Mariniflexile sp. TRM1-10: one gene and its partner. Each later gene encodes a partner of the first gene's protein in a complex. Links are inferred from orthologs where the notes say so. Each region holds a gene or a part of one and is shown on either strand. Other genes may lie near its edges. The genes, in order: tsaB and tsaD.

What was found.
Region 2: the proteins of tsaB (region 1) and tsaD are in contact, whole or in part, in a solved structure (PDB 4WQ4), measured with the Escherichia coli proteins. The link is inferred for Mariniflexile sp. TRM1-10 from one-to-one orthologs.

The regions. Positions count from the first base shown.
Region 1 is NZ_CP022985.1:2,285,119-2,294,815, forward strand. The notes cover bases 4,241-7,082. They hold tsaB (tRNA (adenosine(37)-N6)-threonylcarbamoyltransferase complex dimerization subunit type 1 TsaB), read left to right. Parts: upstream 4,241-5,245; coding sequence 5,246-5,920; downstream 5,921-7,082. Other genes in these bases: CJ739_RS09760 (TolC family protein), read left to right, coding at 4,241-5,244; CJ739_RS09770 (mechanosensitive ion channel family protein), read right to left, coding at 5,957-6,772; CJ739_RS09775 (DUF1304 domain-containing protein), read right to left, coding at 6,856-7,082. Outside these bases: CJ739_RS09740 (ABC transporter ATP-binding protein), read left to right, coding at 1-276; CJ739_RS09745 (ABC transporter permease), read left to right, coding at 269-1,498; CJ739_RS09750 (ABC transporter permease), read left to right, coding at 1,501-2,745; CJ739_RS09755 (efflux RND transporter periplasmic adaptor subunit), read left to right, coding at 2,763-3,884; more of CJ739_RS09760, read left to right, coding at 3,865-4,240; more of CJ739_RS09775, read right to left, coding at 7,083-7,209; CJ739_RS09780 (dodecin family protein), read right to left, coding at 7,329-7,529; CJ739_RS09785 (NifU family protein), read right to left, coding at 7,743-8,645; CJ739_RS09790 (PorP/SprF family type IX secretion system membrane protein), read left to right, coding at 9,026-9,697. UniProt on the Escherichia coli protein: Required for the formation of a threonylcarbamoyl group on adenosine at position 37 (t(6)A37) in tRNAs that read codons beginning with adenine.
Region 2 is NZ_CP022985.1:4,549,077-4,558,821, forward strand. What follows is about bases 4,230-7,119. They hold tsaD (tRNA (adenosine(37)-N6)-threonylcarbamoyltransferase complex transferase subunit TsaD), read left to right. Parts: upstream 4,230-5,108; coding sequence 5,109-6,131; downstream 6,132-7,119. Other genes in these bases: CJ739_RS18720 (translocation/assembly module TamB domain-containing protein), read right to left, coding at 4,230-4,950; CJ739_RS18730 (hypothetical protein), read left to right, coding at 6,178-6,627; CJ739_RS18735 (peptidylprolyl isomerase), read left to right, coding at 6,722-7,119. In the rest of the region: pfkA (6-phosphofructokinase), read right to left, coding at 1-390; more of CJ739_RS18720, read right to left, coding at 550-4,229; more of CJ739_RS18735, read left to right, coding at 7,120-7,360; CJ739_RS18740 (16S rRNA (uracil(1498)-N(3))-methyltransferase), read left to right, coding at 7,360-8,073; CJ739_RS18750 (DUF4159 domain-containing protein), read left to right, coding at 8,305-8,949; CJ739_RS18755 (TrmH family RNA methyltransferase), read left to right, coding at 9,058-9,558; CJ739_RS18760 (rubredoxin domain-containing protein), read right to left, coding at 9,551-9,745.

The DNA of each region.
Region 1 (9,697 bases):
TCGGGAGGTCAAAACCAGCGTGTTGCCATAGCCAGAGCCTTAGCTGCAAATCCTAAGTTATTATTAGCCGATGAGCCAACAGGTGCTTTAGATTCGTCAACTTCACACGAAATTATGGCATTTATTCAGCAATTAAATGATGAAGGTAAAACCATTTTAATGGTAACCCACGAAGAAGATATTGCCAATATGTGTAAACGAATTGTGCGCCTACGCGATGGCGTCATTATGGAAGACAAAAAAGTAACACAGGTAAGAGCCCAACAGTATGTTTGATTTAGACCTTTGGCGAGAAATATTTCAAAGTATCAATAAAAATAGAACCAGAAGTTTATTGTCTGGCTTTACCGTCGCATTTGCTATTTTGCTATTCACCATTCTTTTCGGTATCGCCAACGGGTTACAAAACACTTTTTCCGAAGCCTTTGTCGATGACGCTAGCAATTCTATATTTATACAATCTGGACGTACAACTAAGGCAAATAAAGGGTTTCAGGCAGGTAGGCAAATTCAATTCAAAAATGAAGATTTCAATTATATAAAAGAAGAATTTGGAAACAAGGTAGAATATATTACCGCCAGAATCTATAACAACATACAGGCCTCTTTTAGAAACGAACAAGGGAGTTACAGTTTAAGGGGCGTTCATCCAGACCATCAGTTTTTAGAAAAAACCCAAGTACAGGAAGGCCGTTATATAAATCAAACCGATTTAGTTAATAGAACCAAAGTTGTGGTTATTGGCAAAAAAATCGAAGAAGATTTGTTTTTAAAAACAACAGCTTTAGGAAAGTATATAAACCTTAGTGGCATCCCATATAAAGTCGTTGGGATTTTTACCGATGATGGAGGCGATCATGAAGAAAGCATTATATACATGCCCGTAACAACTTCGCAACAGGTGTATGGTAATAATGATTATATAGATCAAATAAACTTAACCTACAATCCAGAATTGGATTATGATGAAGCTTTAGCGTTTAGCAACACACTTAGCAAAAAACTTAAAGAACGGTTTTCGGTAGCAAGTAGTGATCAACGCGCGGTAAGAGTTCATAACATGGCAGAAGGCACTAAAGCAGTTAGCCAAATGACATTCGGCTTAACGGTTATTATACTTGTAATAGGTTTTGGAACCTTAATAGCAGGTATTGTGGGAATAAGCAATATCATGATTTTTATAGTTAAAGAACGCACCAAAGAAATAGGTATTCGTAAAGCATTAGGGGCGTCGCCAAAATCAATTATATCCATTATTTTAATAGAATCCATAATCATAACCGCCATTGCAGGCTATGTTGGCTTGCTGATAGGTGTTGGGGTTGTCGAGTTAGCAGAACCTGTTTTAAAAGATTATTTCATTAAAGACCCAGGTGTAAGTAACAGTTTGGTAATTGGAGCTACCATTACACTGATATCCGCAGGTGCTATAGCGGGCTATTTGCCAGCAAAAAAAGCATCGCAAATTAAACCAATTGTAGCATTAAGAAACGACTAAGCATGTTTAAATTTTTATTAGAAAGAGATACGTGGCAAGAAGTTTTCGATAGCTTTAGTAAAAACAAACTAAGGTCAATCCTTACTATGGTAGGTGTTTGGTGGGGCATTTTATTGTTAATAGGTTTGTTAGGTTCTGCAAGAGGATTGGAAAATTCATTTAACCGATTGTTTGGTAGTTTTGCAACCAATAGTGTGTTTGTTTGGGGTCAAAATACCAGCAAACCTTTTAAAGGGTTTCAAGAAGGAAAGCAAGTAAGGTTAACGTTGTCCGATGCCAAAAAAGTTGAAGAAAACGTAGAAGGTATTGAGTTTGTACTTCCAAGAAGCCAGCAATCGGCAAATGTTACAAGAAACTTTCTTTCAGGAAGTTTTCAAATGGCTGGTGATTATCCGTTGTTAGACCAATTACAAAAGAAGAAACTCATTCACGGAAGATTTATCAATCAAAATGACATTGATGATAATAAAAAAACAGCCGTCATATCTGAAGATGCCTATAAGCAATTGTTTGATAAAGGGGAGGGTGCCATTGGTAACTATATAGATATTAATGGTATAAACTTTATGGTTATTGGCATTTTTGAAGTGAGTAATATGAATATGGGACCATCAACAGATATCCATATACCATTCACAACGTTTCAACAAATATACAATCAAGGCGATAGAATTGGTTGGATGATGATTACCGGAAAACCAGAATACGACATCAAACAAATTGAAGAAGACACAAAATTATTGCTTAAAAACTTAAATAATATCCACCCAGAAGACACACGTGCTTTTGGAAGTTTTAATCTAGGAAAAGAATTTGCGAAAGTTACAGGTTTTTTAACAGGCATGCAGTTTTTAACATGGTTTGTGGGTATCGCTACCCTAATAGCAGGAGTTTTTGCCATTGGTAATATATTGCTAATAACCGTGAGAGAACGCACCAAAGAAATTGGGGTACGTCGTGCCTTAGGTGCCACACCGTTTGAAATTAAAAGACAAATAGTAGTTGAAGCCGTTTTTTTAACATTAGTAGCAGGTATTTTCGGAATTATTTCCGGAGGTTGGATTCTAATTGGATTGGATGCTGCTTTTGGTCAAGGGTCCGATGCTGCCATAGTTAACGCATCGGTATCTATAGCGGTGGTGTTTATTGCACTTATCATATTAGTCGTGTTAGGTACTTTAATAGGGTTAATTCCAGCATTTAAAGCAACCAGTATAAAACCAATAGAAGCATTAAGAGAAGAATAAATAATAACATTAACCAAATGAACAAAACAGTAAAAATCAGTTTAGTATTAGTTGTCATCATACTATTAGCATTTGTATTAAAATATTTTAAAGACGCCAACTCTAAAGCCATTGAAGATTTTAAAGTTGAAGAGCCTTTTTATACATCCATAAGCACCAAGGCGGTAGCAACAGGTAAATTAAATCCTGAAGAAGAAATTGAGCTAAAACCTCAAATTTCTGGTATAGTTGATGAAATTCTTGTTGAAGAAGGCGATGTGGTTAAAAAAGGTGACTTAATTGCAAAGATTCGAGTTGTGCCAAACGAACAAAGTTTGGTAAGTGCCAGCAGTCGTATTTCTTCAACTAAGTTATCGTATGATAATGCGAAAGTGTTATACGAAAGAAACAAATCGCTTTTTGAAAAAGGCGTTATTTCCAAACAAGATTTTGAAAACAGCGAACTGGCATTTAATCAAGCTAAGGAAACACTCAGTCAAGCCCAAAACGATTATCAAATTATAAAACGCGGGTCTATTTCTGGCGGAAGTTCGGCAAATACCAATATTATAGCACAAATTTCAGGAACTGTTTTAGAAATTCCTGTGCGTGAAGGCGATCAAGTCATTCAAAGTAATAATTTCAATGCAGGAACTACCATTGCCATAATTGCCGATATGAGTCACATGATTTTTGAAGGTAAAGTAGATGAAGCTGAAGTTGGGAAATTAAAAGAAGGCAAAGAAATAAAAGTTATTTTAGGAGCCATCAATGAAAAAGAATTCCCTGCAAAACTAACCTTTGTTGCTCCCAGAGGTGTTGAAGAAAATGGTGCTGTTCAGTTTACCGTTAAAGCCAATGTCACTTTAGATAAAACCACTAATATTAGAGCAGGATACAGCGCCAATGCCGAAATTGATATAGAAAATAAAGACAGTGTTTTAGCTATAAGGGAAGCGTTGCTACAATACAACCGAATTACCGAAAAGCCTTTTGTTGAAATATTGGAAAGTGAAGGTAAGTACAAAAAGCAAAATGTCACTTTGGGATTGTCCGATGGTATCAATGTAGAAATTACCGAAGGCGTTAAAAAAGGCGATAAAATTAAAGTGTGGAACAAAGCTTCAAAAGACAATGAAGATGAAGAACAAGGAAGATAAAATGATGCCTATTTATATATTTAAAATGAAAAACAGCTTTTTTATACTCGTATTAACACTTTTGGTTTTTACAACCTCTTTTTCACAAAGTAAAAAATGGACATTGGAAGATTGTGTAAACCATGCGCTAGAAAATAATATTACAATACAACAAGGTGAAAATGCTTTACTTACCGACGAACAAAATATTATCGCAGCCAAAGGTAACTTTTTACCAGGAGTTAGTGCCAGTGCGGGGCATAATGTCGGTGTTGGTACGCAGCGTATAGATATTGGTAACACCCAAGTGATTGTAGATAGAACATCACATAGTTCTAGTTTTGGAGTTGGAGCAAGTCAAACGGTATTTAACGGGTTTAGGTTAACAAATCTCTACAAACAATCAAAATTAAATCTAGAAACGAGTCAATTAGAGTTGAATAGAATTAAAGATGACATATCTTTAAACGTAGTAAATGCCTATTTGAACGTGTTGTTTAACAAAGAAAATTTAGCCACTGCCAAAGCACAGTATGAGTTTAGTGATAAGCAATTAGTGCAAGTTAAAAGTTTGGTTGATGCTGGCGTACAACCTAGAGCAAATATTTATGATATCGAAGCTACATTAAGTGCCGATGCACAAAGTGTAACCATAGCCGAGAATAACGTAACCTTGGCGTTATTAACCTTATCACAATTACTACAAGTGCCTTTCGAAGGGTTTGATGTTGAAGTTATTAATATAGAAAGTCCATCGGAAGCATTATTATATACTAACGTTGCACCAGTTTTAAATTTTGCTTTAGAAAATAGAAATGAGATTAAAATTGCCGAAAAAAACATCGAAAATGCACAGTTAAATACCGAAATTTCTAAAAGTGGCTACTTACCAAGTGTGTCAATAGGATATGGTTTTAATACCAATGCGTTTTATACAAATTTAACTCAAAATGAAGATGCTTTTTTAGAACAGTTAAACAATCAAAAGTCGCATAGTTTTAATTTGAATGTAAATATTCCCATTTTTTCAAGATTTCAAAATAAAACAGCCGTAGCAAAATCCAGAATACAGGAAGAAAACAGTAAGCTTAATTTAGAGCAAGCAAAATTAGATTTAGAGTCTAATATACAACGCGCATTTACCGATGCGCAAGCGGCATTTAAAGCTTTTGAAGCTGCAAAAAAATCGTTGGCAGCTCAAAAATTATCATTTGAAAATTCACAGGAGCGTTTTAATATTGGAAGTATGACGTCTTTTGAACTAGACCAAGCCCGCATACGTTTAATAAATGCCCAAGCATCTTTAATAAATGCTAAGTATGATTTTGTTTTTAAGACAAAAGTTTTAGACTTTTACATGGGAAAATCTTTAACTAATTAATGTGGCTTTAATACTTAATATTGAAACAGCAACAACCAATTGTTCGGTATCACTTTCAAAAGAAGGAAAAACACTGTTTTTAAAAGAAGATAACAGTAAAAACTATTCGCATGCCGAAAGCTTACATGTGTTTATTGATGCTGTTTTAAAAGAAGGAGGCATCACTTCAAAAGCGTTGGATGCGATAGCTATTAGTAAAGGTCCTGGTTCTTATACAGGGTTACGCATCGGTGTATCGGCAGCTAAAGGACTTTGTTTTGCCTTAGATAAACCCTTAATTTCTGTGCCAACTTTAGAAGCCTTAGCGCATCAGGTAGATTGTAATGATGGTATTATAGTCCCCATGTTAGATGCCAGACGTTTGGAAGTATATGCAGCAATTTTTAATTCAAATTATAAAGAAATTAGAGAAACCGAAGCGCAAATTTTAGATGAAAACGCTTTTGTAGAATATTTATATAAAGGCAACGTGTATTTTGTCGGTAATGGTGTTGAAAAAACAAAAGCCATAATCAATCACCCCAACGCTGTTTTTATTGAAGATAAATTACCATCGGCAAGCGAGATGAGTATGTTGGCTTATACTAAATACAAAATAAGCGACTTTGAAGATGTCGCTTATTTTGAGCCCTATTATTTAAAAGATTTTGTGGCTTTAAAATCCAATAAGAACTAAAGTCCTTTTCCTTTGGGAGCGGATTTAGGAGATGGATTAAGCATTCTTTTTAATTTCAACTTGATGTGGGTACGGAATTTCAATACCAGCAGCATCAAGCGCTTCTTTTACGTTTTCGGTCACTTCAAAGTAAACGGTCCAATAGTCTTCCGCATTGCACCAAGGTCTTACGGCAAAATTTACCGAGCTATCTGCCAGAGCTAATACATTTACGGTAGGTTCCGGGGTTTGTAATACTTTAGGATGCGTTGTTAAAACAGTCATTAAAACCTCTTTGGTTATCTTAATATTGGAATCGTAACCAACACCAAAAACGAGATCGACACGTCGTGTTCCTTCTGTAGTGTAATTAACAATGTTTCCGTTAGATAAAGCTCCATTGGGAATGATTATTTCCTTGTTGGAGAGCCCAATTAATTTTGTGGTAAATATTTCAATTTGTTTTACGGCACCAATTTCGCCTTGGGCTTCAATAACATCACCTATTTTAAAGGGTTTGAAGATCATAATTAGAACACCACCGGCAAAATTTCCTAAAGAACCTTGAAGCGCCAAACCAATAGCCAAACCTGCTGCGGCAATAATGGCAGCAAACGAGGTAGTGGGTACACCTAAAGTGCCTAAAAGGGTAATGATCAGCAATATTTTTAATCCCCAACTAAGAAGGTTTATTAGAAACTTTTGAAGACTTTCCTCATAACTACTTTTTGTCATTACTTTTCGGGTTGCCTTCAGGATTTTTTTAATTATCCACGAGCCAATAATCCAAATGGCAATGGCGCCAATTATTTTTAGTCCATATTCAATTGCTAATTCAATCCACTTTTCAGTGTCAATGTTTTCAAATTTCATAATTGTATTTATAATTTATTTAGGGTTTAAAGTTATAAACTTTACAAGCAAACAGTCTTAAAATAAAAGTCAAGATGGGTTCCTTATATAAAGCAGCTAATCAAAGCGACGATGGCAGGAACTGCTTGTGCGTAAAATAGTTTTATCTGTTTTGTGGAATAAGACCCATAAATACCTGCGATAATTACGCAAATTAGAAAAAAAACAGCTATTTGGATGTCTTTTTGAATGATTGAAAATATCAGGCCAGCGGCCAAAAAACCATTATATAAACCTTGGTTGGCTGCTAATACTTTGGTGTCATCGGCAAAATTTTTAGATTTTAATCCGAAGGTTTTAATGCCTTTTGGGGTGGTCCATAAAAACATTTCCAATATTAAAAAATAGAAGTGCTCTAGCGCAACAAAAACAATTAAAATGGTTGTTAAAAGGGTCATTTTTTTATTAAAAATTTTGCATAAAAAAAGAAACGAAATATGGACGAATTTTAGCCATTCCTGCCTGCCGGCAGGCAGGTTTTAGGAAATAGAAAAAGTCAAGATAAGTTCAATATAAATTAATTTACTTCAAAAGTAATCTTTAGGTTTACTCTAAACGCTGTTATTTCACCATCTTTTACAGTGGCGCTTTGGTCTTGTACGTAAACTGATCGAATGTTTTTAACGCTTTTTGAGGCGTGCTTTATAGCTTTTCTAGTCGCATCTTCCCAGCTTTCGGTAGAGTCAGATAAAATTTCAATAACTTTCAATACAGACATGATTTTAAAAATTTAAGTGAAAAACCTAAAGTTAATAAAATTTATGCAATGAACTTGTTTAAATTTTTTTAATTGAAGCGAAAATTAGTCGTTTTGCGCTCGATTGAAGGCTTTTTTAAGTTGCATAGCAGGGCTATGGAACGAGGAAAAGACAAAAAGCGAGTGCAAAATGACAATTTTTTAGCCAATTGTGAAAAGTTTAAACGAGTTCAACTAACCGTTTATGGCTTCAACTGTTTCAACCTTGCCTTTTAGCATTTCCTTTAGCATATTTTCAATACCGCTTTTTAGGGTATAAGTTGAAGATGGACAGCCACTGCAAGCGCCTTGCAACATCACACTTACGTTTTTGCTTTCGGAATCATACGATATGAATTGAATGTTGCCACCATCACTCGCAACAGCAGGTTTAACATATTCTTCTAAAATATTAATGATTTCTTTAGAAGTATCATCCAATGATTCATATTGCGTATCTAATTGTGTAGTCGATTTTTTTAAAGTTTCTGCAGCATTTGGTAATACGACATCTTTACCGTTTTCAATGTAGCTTCTAATAAACTCACGTAGCTCGATAGTAATATCTTGCCATTCTGCCATGTCATATTTTGTAATAGACACATAGTTTTCGTCAATAAAAACACTTTTTACAAACGGAAAATGAAATAGCTCTGTAGCTAATGGCGACAATTTTGCTTCGTCTATAGATGTGAATTCAAAAAGAGCCGTTACTATCTTTTTGTTAGCCACAAACTTCATTACCGAAGGGTTTGGCGTACTTTCGGCATAAACAGTAACAGGGACTTTCTTGGCTTGGGCAGTTTCTTCAATCACAATGCCACCATCGTTTAAGTAGGCTTCAATTTGTTCGGCCACTTCGTCTTGAACATCGCTCCACTCTACAATGCCGTAACGTTCTACAGCAATAAAATTACCAGAGATATATACCTTTTTTACAAAAGGCAGGTAGAATAATTGTTGCGCTAAAGGCGATGCTTTAGCTTCATCTATATTGTCAAATTCAAAACTTTGATGCTTGGTTATAAAAGCATTTAGTTCGAATTTAATGATGGCGTTATTTGATGTTTCCCGTACAGAAACCTTGAAAGTATTCATTTCAGCTAATTTTTTACAAAAATACTAAAAGAAAACTTTAGATATCCATATATTTGAGTTTTGTTGTCTCTTTTTAAGAGATTGAAGTGCAAAGTTTACGCTTTGTTTTTTTATGATTTTTTAGAGATTGTTTAAATTTTGTTTTTGGAATGTTTTATAGGGTATTTTTTTGTCAGACAGGGCCGAGCGTATAAAAAAGGTCTGGGAGACCTTTTTAGCGAAGGAGCCGGGCTGCCGCGAGGGAGAGGTACGTAGCTATGGATCGAAAAATAGCTGAAGTATGGCGGAAAAAGGCACATAAAAGAGCCAAAGGATAAAACTTAAACAGTCTCTTTATAACCAAAGCGTTTGTGCAATAGCAAACCAACTCGAGTGAACTTATGAAGTTAAAAAATATTTTCATGGTAGCAGTAAGCGTTTTGTTCGCTTATAGTGTAAATTCGCAAGAAGGCTTACCGATATATACCGATTACCTCACCGATAATTATTATTTAATTCATCCGTCGATGGCGGGTATTGCTAACTGTTCCAAGATTAGGTTAACGGCACGCCAGCAATGGTTTGGGCATGAAGATGCGCCCAAGCTTTTAACATTAAGCATGAATGGACGCATTGGAGATTCGCCCTCTGCCATTGGAGGTATTTTGTACACCGATAACAACGGGTACCATTCGCAATCTGGCGCTTATGCAACCTATGCACATCACATTATGTTTTCTAGAACGGAAACCGATTTAAATATGCTCTCTTTTGGTTTGAGTGCCGGGTTTATTCAGTATAAATTAGATGAAACTTCTTTTTTGTTTGATGGACCAGACCCTATAATAGATGGCGTTGTGCAGAACGAGACTAACTTCAATATAGACTTAGGAGTGTCATACCATTTTTTAGATTTTTATGCACATGGCACCGTGAAAAATGTGTTGAAGAATGCTGGAGTTAATAACGATATTGAAATAACAAGCAATTTAAGACGCTATTTAATTTCTGTAGGTAGTGTATTTAGTAAATACGGAAGCGAATGGAGTTACGAACCTTCTTTAATGTTTCAG
Region 2 (9,745 bases), 2.3 Mb from region 1 along the record:
AGTTCCGGGTATTCCCATTACAGGAAAGCCGAACTCATGGTTAAATATCATGGCTCCCGTAAATGTACCATCGCCACCTATGGTTACCAATCCATCTATTTCTGCTTCAATTAATTTATGGTAGGCTTTTTGTCTGCCTTCTATGGTCCTAAACTCTTTTGAACGTGCCGATTTTAAAAATGTACCGCCTTTGTTTATAATACCTTTGACGCTTCGCGCATTCATTTGTTCGAAATCGCCTTCTATTAAGCCTTCATAGCCACGGTAAACACCAAGACATTCTATATTATGATAAGCGCATGTTCTAACGACAGCACGAATGGCTGCATTCATTCCTGGAGAATCGCCTCCAGAAGTTAAAACTGCTATTTTTTTGATTGGTTTTGACATTAAATTTTAATTTTTCACAGGTAAAATTACTAAACAAAAATCATATATCTATAGCATTTATTCTATTTTAATGCTACATGCGAAACTATAACGTTTTAGTTGATAAAAAAAATAGTTTAGAATTCTAAACGCCATTCCTTTTGTATGGAATTGAGGCAATTATTTATCTGAATCTGTCTTTATTTTTACAAATTCAGGAAGCGGATCACTGTCTTTTTCAACTTCTTCTTCTATCACAATTTCTTCTTCCTTTTTAGCCTTTTTAAAGAAGTTTTGAAGCAGTTCTTTGAAGGTGTCAAAATCTACATTATATGAAATACCTAATCCTTGGGTATAGCCAATTCTTTCTCCAAAATTTCTGATGCTGTTTTCTCTATTAAATACATTGGCGGTCAATGTGCCATCTTCATTCAGCAAAAAGTTTATTTCAACATCACCTGCAATAACGGTTTCCGAAGCTCCTGCACCTCCAACAGGCACACCTACCTTACCATTAATAAGCACACGATCGCTTATTTGAGTCTGTAGGGTAACACCAAATCGATCATCGGTTTGATAATCTGGTCTGTTTTCACCTGCTTCGTAATTCAATCCTATGTTAAGTTTGCTATCGCCCGTTGTAAAAATACCATTTATAATACCATTTAGCCGCTCCGCAATAGTACCTGAAAAATTAAGTTCGCTTAGACCTCTTGAAAAAGCGCCCGTAGACAACAGATATAATGCTTGGTTCTGTTTGTCATTATCAGATTCTAATCTGTATTGCAATTCGGATTTTAAAGTAGAACTTACCGTAGGAAACTTAAAATCGTAAATTGGTTTTGGGCGTTCTAAATCGCCTATCAAGCTAATATTCAATTCTACAGGAATACTTCTGTTTATTGGATTGTCTAATAAGGGTGATGGATTGGCATGCGTCTTGTAAATGGCAAGCATATCTATTTGTGCTTTTAGTGGGTCGCCTTCCCAGGCTATGGTACCACCGGGTTGTACTATAAACTCTTTTTGGATTAAACCGCCATAGGCGAAATTGTATACGCCTTCAAATACCGAAAAATCCCCCCACATATTAAACTTACCATTCGTATTAATTTCAACCAATAAACCACCACGACCGCGTCCTTTTAACGAATGTCCTGAGTTCTTGTCTATTATAATTTCAACTTCGGCATCTTCGGTGACATCTAAATCAAAATCCAATTCAAGCCCTTTTATTTCATTAAAAACATAGTCGCCCCCTAATTTTCTTGCTCGTTTTTCTTCTTTAGTAATAAAATGTATATATGAATTATCACCAAAAGACTCCGTATCGCTAAGTGGAATTTTAAAAACGGTTCCTGATTTTGTTTCACCAACGACACTTATTACCAATTGGTCTGTTGGTCCCGAAATACTGGCTCTACCACCTATAAAACCAGTCCCATAATACAGCGCATCTTCGGCTTCTTTAGTATCTAAAACCAATAATCTTGAGGTATTTAAATCTAAATCTAAGCTCCATTTTGAAAAATTCACATGATTTAATGAACCATTTAATTGTCCTTTGGATTTATGTTTTGTATCGGTTAGTTGGATTCTATTAAAAATAAAACTCTGGTTTTTAAGTGTTACAGAAGATTTATTAGCAAACTGATAATCGACATTGAGATACGGAATACCAAACCCCGATTTATCTAACACAAGATCACCATTAATAGTGGGACGTTTTAAGTTACCAACAACATTTACTTTTCCGGTAGCTAACCCTCTAATATTGGCTAAAACATCTTGTAAAAATGGATTTAAAGGCTGTATATTAAATTCGTTAAGTTCAAAATCTACATCAATGTTTGATTGTTTTCCATTAACGCTAATATCTCCAATGGCCCTGAACGATTTATTAACATCGTCTTTTATGGTAACATCTACATTGTAATTGGTTAAGTTTTGGTTACCTTTTATATTGGCGTTAAAAGAACCGAATTCAATATCATTAACTTTAAGATTATCTATAACAATGTTCGAATTTGGTAAATAGCTACCATTTTTTTGCAATATATCCAGCTTTCCATCAACGCTTCCTGCTAATTTTAAATTATCTATCTCTGGAATGATTTTAGCAAGATCAACATTTTTAAAATCGAGTTTTAAATCTTTTTGTGTAGAATCTTTTATAAAACCCGAAAACCTAATTTCTTCATTTTTATGGTTTATTACTAATTTGTCGATATTAAATTTTGTGAAGGTATTATTGAATGAAATTTTATTGAATTTATCTTTCTTTTCATTAATATACCATGTGTTATCTTTTATGGTGACATCGGATTTTTTAAAACCAATAACCGACTCTTTTTCTTTATTAATAGTGTGATAGAAACTTAAATTAAAAATATCATTATTACGTTTTCCGCCCCTAAACTCTGAGCGCATAAACAAGGTATCGTTGACTGTAACATTAATCAAACTGAATTTGGAAACATTGTAATATTTTGTTTTTAAACTATCGACCTCTACGTAGGTGTTAAAAAGTGGGTTACTATTATCCACTTGAAGCTCAATATTGTTAGCAAAATAATCAAGCAATTTAATTTGAGGCGATTTGAACGTGAATTTAAATTGCCTTTGATCGTTTTCAACACGACCTTTTATATAGGTATTTTTTCCTAGCTCGATTTCAGGATAAAAAACTTCAACTATCTTATTATAAATTTTAAAATTGAAATCAATATTCTGATTGGTTTTAATTTTATGTGGAATGTAATTGGTATAAATATATCCTAAAGAATTCTCGAACAGCTTTTTAATATCCTTTACTATAAAACGTCCTTTAAGTTCGCCTTCTATAACATCGGGTGATTTAATTTCTATAAAACGAACATCGTCTTCAAACCTTGAGGTTAAATCCAATTCATCAAAATAATAAGTATCGTTTTGGTTTTTATAAACGGTGTTCTTAAAAGAAATTTTTCCGTAGGCATCATCAAGATTACTACTGTTCATGTTCATTTTAACATGACTGCTAAATAAAGATAGACTATCTTTTTTTATAAAATTAAGGGCATTTAAATTGGCATAATCAACCTTCGCTTCAAAATCATATTTTTTAACCGCTTCGGAAAAATCTACAAGTCCTAAAAAGTTTAATCGTAAATTTTGGTCATTTGCCACTAGATTTCCGTCAAAAATTCTATTCTTAACGTTTCCTACCACTTTTATACCTGTGTAATTATACGTATTGTATTCTATTTCGTAAACATCGCCTTTTACTTGTGTGTCTAGATTTTTAGCAGTAAAACCAGATCCTTTTACATCAAAATCCAATGACGCTTTTCCAATAGTAGGATCGTTTAAAAAGGCTCCAATATCAAAACTTTCAAAGGCTACATTTCCACTATAAGAGGCATTATCAATATCATTAATTTTTAAGATTTCCAAGTTGGAATCTACATATCCTAAGTCGGTATCTATTTGAATGTTGGCAATAACAGAAGCAGCTGTTACCTGCGAGTTTCCTACAATAGTAAATTTCCCTAGCTTATTGAACGAAGAAGGAATGGAAGCTCCTAAAATATTGGGTAATAATGCTTTTAATTCATTGTAGGTAGAAGATAGATTTCTAAAATTTCCATCCATATAGAAGTTTCCTTCTTCCTCATTAAAAAGGTTCTTGAAATATATGTCCCCATCAACTTCTGTATAGTTACCAGAGTTTAGCTTTAAATTGGTTGTTTGTAAATTATTTAAAGTTCCCGATAAATCAACACTTAATTTAACCAATTGATTTTTCCCAAACTCGTTATAGAATACGTTAACTTCATTTAAAAAAACATGGGAATCTTTAAAGCTTGCAGTCACCAAAACCTTATCGGTAAAATATTGTAAATCTTCTCTATTATAAGAAAACTTTAAATCACCTTTTAATACTGAATGCTCTGTTTTAGCCTCTAAATTAGCAAATGTCATATCGGTAAGTGTATAGCTAAAATTGGTCATCATGTTTTTCATAACCAATCCTCTACTATCTTTAAACGCTAGAGTATTTATCCGGGCGCTAACATTGCTACCATTAATTAAAAAGTTAGTGGCATTAATATTAAGCTTCGTAAACTCTAATAATTTTGTAGTTTCTCTATTTTCATCAAGGAGCCTGAAAATACCATTATAAATAGACACATCGCTAGACGATAATAAAAAGGTGCTTGGACTTTTTCGTGGATTATCGTCTTCAAATTTTTGAACAAATACATCCAAATTAGTTTCTGCTTCACCCTTATAGGTTTTAATATTAAAAATTAAATCTTGAATATCAACATCCCCAAAAGTTAATTCACCTTTAATTAAATTATTAATACTGATAATAGAAGTGTTTAATTCGGCTATATTTATTAGCGTATCCTGCTTATAATCTTCTATATAAATATTTTTAAGCTCTACATCACCATTCAGTTGCAAACTAACCCTACTAATGTTTATGTTGGTTTTAAACTCGTCGTTAAGACGTTTTGTGGCGTATTTACCAAGACTTGTTTGAACAGCAGGAATAGAAAGTATCAACACCAAAATGATGAAAATAAGCAACAATATAGCTGCTATTTTATATGCTATTTTAAAAGCCTTTTTGATACTTTTTAAGTTATTGATTTATTAGGAATGCATTATCTTTGCAATTACGAATAAAAGTAATGCGCTAGACTTTTATTCTTTTCAAAATTAACAATTATTATGCCTAATTTTAATTAATGGCTGAACAAAATATTTATATTCTAGGAATTGAGTCTTCTTGCGACGACACTGCGGCCTCCGTAATACACAACGGACGCATTTTAAGTAATATTATTGCCAACCAAAACATACACGAAGAGTATGGTGGCGTAGTACCCGAATTAGCTTCCAGAGCCCACCAACAAAACATTGTTCCGGTAGTAGCTCAGGCATTAAAAAAAGCTCATATCAACAAAGAGCAATTACATGCCATTGCGTTTACTAGAGGCCCTGGACTCATGGGTTCGTTATTGGTTGGAACTTCGTTTGCAAAATCGTTGGCTTACGGGTTGGATATTCCACTTATTGACGTGAACCACATGCAAGGTCATATTCTGGCACATTTTATTGATGAAGACGGGTTTAACAAACCTCCTTTTCCGTTTTTAGCAATGACCATTTCGGGAGGACATACCCAAATTGTTAGGGTTGATAACCATTTTGACATGACTGTTATTGGTGAAACTATTGATGACGCTGTTGGCGAAGCCTTTGATAAAAGTGGAAAAATTTTGGGCTTAGGCTATCCTGCAGGCCCGGAAATCGATAAACGCGCCAAATTAGGAAATCCGAAAGCATTTAAATTTACCAAACCAAAAGTTGATGGGTTGAATTTTAGCTTTTCAGGGCTAAAAACGGCTATTCTGTATTTCATTCAGAATGAAACCAAAGCCAACCCTAATTTTATTGAAGAAAACCTGAACGATGTTTGTGCCTCTATTCAATACACCATTATTGGAATTTTAATTGACAAATTAAAGCTTGCCTCAAAACAAACAGGCATTAAACACATTGCTATTGGAGGTGGTGTTTCGGCAAATTCGGGCATCCGACAAGCACTAAAGGATGGGGAACAAAAATTTGGTTGGACTACCTATGTGCCTAAATTTGAATTTACTACCGATAATGCCGCTATGATTGCCATTGTAGGGTATTTGAAATATTTAGAAGGCGATTTTGCTGAACAAAATATAGCAGCTTCGGCTAGATTGAAGATTTAATTTTTAGCTACTAATACGAATATTTTAAAATGAAACATTTAAAACCATGAATTCGTTTAAACTTTTTTGGTTTGTTGCCCTCATCATATTCATTATTGGCTTATATTTTAGAACAAATGATGATGGTATTGTTATAAACATCCATGATACATATTATGTAATTTCAAATCTTCATATTTCTATAATATTTGCAATCATATATTCAATCATTGGTTTTGCTTATTGGATTCTAGATAAAACAACCTTAAAGCTTTATTTGCGTTTAACTCAAATTCATCTCATTATAAGTATGGGGTGTTTTTTAGTATTTATAATAGGCATATGGTATTTTAATAAGATTAAAACAGAAAGTGAATTTCCTCTATTTTATGATTCGCTAGACGAAAACACTTTTATTATATTAGTTTTTACAATTTTCTTTCTATCTCAAATTCTATTAATCCTCAATTTAATTGCATCAACTCTAAAACAAATTCTTGCTAAGAAAAATAAATAAGTTGTAAACAATACATTCTTAAAAACTTATTTTTTTTCCATTTATATGTTCGGGCAATAATTTTAAATTTGGAACTAAATTTAAAACCCGAATTATGACAAAAAACCTACTTTTTGCAGTAACCATTAGCATTTCTGCTTTTTTAAATGCCCAAAATTCAACCGAAAAAGAATTAGAATTTATTGAAACGCCCGAGCAAATAACCAACTATCTGGAATTGAAAAATTTCAAAGAAAATAAATTGATTACTTTTAATGAAGAAAAGCACAAAACCATATTTGCTAAAGAACTTTTTGGGCTTTCTAAAGGTGACATAAAAACCGTAAAGACAAATTTTGAGAAAACCATCTATAAAGTGGTTGAAAAAACAAAAACCACTAATTACCGTGTTGCTTATATTTATCTAGACGGTACAAAATATAGCTTAACCGATTTGAATACTTTAAGAACTAAAATAATTAACGAATATAAAAATGGTGCGCCTTTCGATTTTTTAGCAAAACGCTATTCTATGGATGAAAATGCTAATAAAGGTGGTGATTTAGGATGGTTTGCACAAGGCGATATGTACCCCGATTTTGAAAACGAAATCATCAATGGAAATCATAGTTTGAATGCTATATTTACGATTGACATTCCTTCAAAAAACTGGTATTATGTGGTGTTAAAAACGCATGAACCAAAAGAAATTTCAGAAATTAAAGTCTTAAAAATTGTTGAAGCCATAAATTAATGCAACTTTTCTATAACCCGAACATCACTGAAAACACGACGCAATTTTCTTTTGAAAAAGAAGAAAGCAAGCACATTGTAAAAGTGCTTCGGAAAAATACGGGCGATACCTTACATATTACAAATGGCAACGGTTGGCTATTTACTGCCGAAGTTGCCATTCCTAATATTAACAAATGTGTTGTAACGATTATCTCAAAATCCCAACAACCGAAACGGGATTACAGTTTGCATTTAGCCGTTGCACCAACCAAAATGAACGACCGCTACGAATGGTTTTTAGAAAAAGCCACCGAAATTGGCATTGATACCATCACCCCTATTATATGCGACCACAGCGAACGTAAAATAATTAAGCCCGAACGGTTTGAAAAAATTTTGCAATCGGCAACAAAACAATCGCTGAGTTGCTATATGCCAAAACTAAATGAGTCTATCAATTTCAAAGACTTTATTAAGCAAGATTTTAATGGTGATTTATTTATTGCGCACTGCGAAGAAACCGATAGAAAATCGTTAAAGCAACAACTTAAACCCAAACAAAACATCACGATTTTAATTGGGCCCGAAGGCGATTTTAGCAGCAAAGAAATTGAAATGGCCCTAAAAAACAAGTTTATTCCCGTAACTTTGGGAGACACCAGGTTGCGAACTGAAACAGCAGCCATCGTGGCGTGTCATTCAGTAGCTTTTGTAAATGAGGTTTATGTTTAATTTTAACTATTTTGTCAACTTTATGGGAAAGTCAATTCATATTTGCCTCTTATTTTTGGTCTTGGGTCTTGGGTATTGGGTCTTGGGTGTCATTTTTACACGCGAGGATAATTATTCAGGGTGTTCAAAACCTGTACTGAGTATTAGCAAGATGCAAAATATATTTTGCAAAGAAGGTAGTAAATGAAGCTTGTCGAAACATAGCCAAATTAAAACAATAAAAATTAGCAGATGAAAAAGGGCATCATACTTTTAACTTTTAACTTTCTACTTTTAACTTTATCTGCGCAAGAAATAGCAGTGGTAAAATACAAAGGTGGTGGTGATTGGTATGCCAACCCGACTGCTTTACCCAACTTAATAGCGTTTTGCAATACGAACATCAACACAAAAATAAACCCAAAACCACAAGATGTAGAAGTGGGAAGCTCGGATATTTTTCAGTTTCCTTTTTTACACATGACAGGACATGGGAATGTGTTTTTTAGTGAAACCGATGCCGAAAACCTCCGTAACTATTTAATTTCCGGAGGCTTCTTACATATTGATGATAATTACGGGATGCGACCCTATATTACCAAAGAACTTAAAAAAGTATTTCCAGATAAGGAATTAATAGAGCTTCCTTCAAACCACGAAATTTTTAATACTGCTTATAAATTTCCAAACGGATTGCCTAAAATACATGAACATGACGGTAAACGTCCGCAGGCTTTTGGTATGTATGTTGAAGACCGATTGGTGTTGTTATTTACTTTTGAAAGCGACTTGGGCGATGGTTGGGAAAACCCCGAGGTGCATAACGATCCCGCCGATGTAAGAGAAAAAGCCTTGAAAATGGGTGCAAATATTGTTAAATATGCGTTTGAACATTGAGAGTTGATTTAAAAATTGCGATTTACGATTCTCACAAAGCCGCTAAAAAAACAATAATTACTGAATACTGATTACTGATTACTGCTACTGAAAACTGCCAACTAAAAAATGCAACTAACCCACTACAATACCAACTTTAAAAAACGTAAATTTCCAATAACACTGGTGTGTGATAACGTTACCAATGCGCCAAACATTGGCAGTTTATTTAGAATTGCCGATGCTTTCGGGGTTGAAAAACTCATACTTTGTGGTGCTGGTATTTCTTTAGGACGAAAAATAACAAAAACATCTAGGGCTGCCGAAAAAGTGGTGGATTTTGAAATTTGCGAATCGGCTTCAAAAGTGGTTAAAGATTTAAAGGCAGCAAATTATCAAATGATATCGCTCGAAATCACATCTACAAGTAAACCGCTTCATACATTGAAATTTTCAACAGAAAAACCCATTGCACTCGTTATTGGTGATGAAAATTTTGGGGTTTCAGAAGCTATTCTAAATATTTCAGATCTTGTTGTTCATATTGATATGTTCGGACTAAATAGCAGTATGAATGTGGTTCAGGCTACCAATATTGCTTTATACGAAATAACGAAACAGTTTATTTAACCAAAACCTTCTTCTCAAAATTGCTTTTTGGTGCCTCACAAAGTGAACATTCATAAGTTTCTGGAAGACTTTCAAAAGAAGTATTTGGAGGGATGTTTTGAGTAATATCACCGTAAACCTCGTTATAAACCGTTAAGCAATCTTTACATTGATATACTTCTTCTTCAATACTTTCTTTCTTTACATC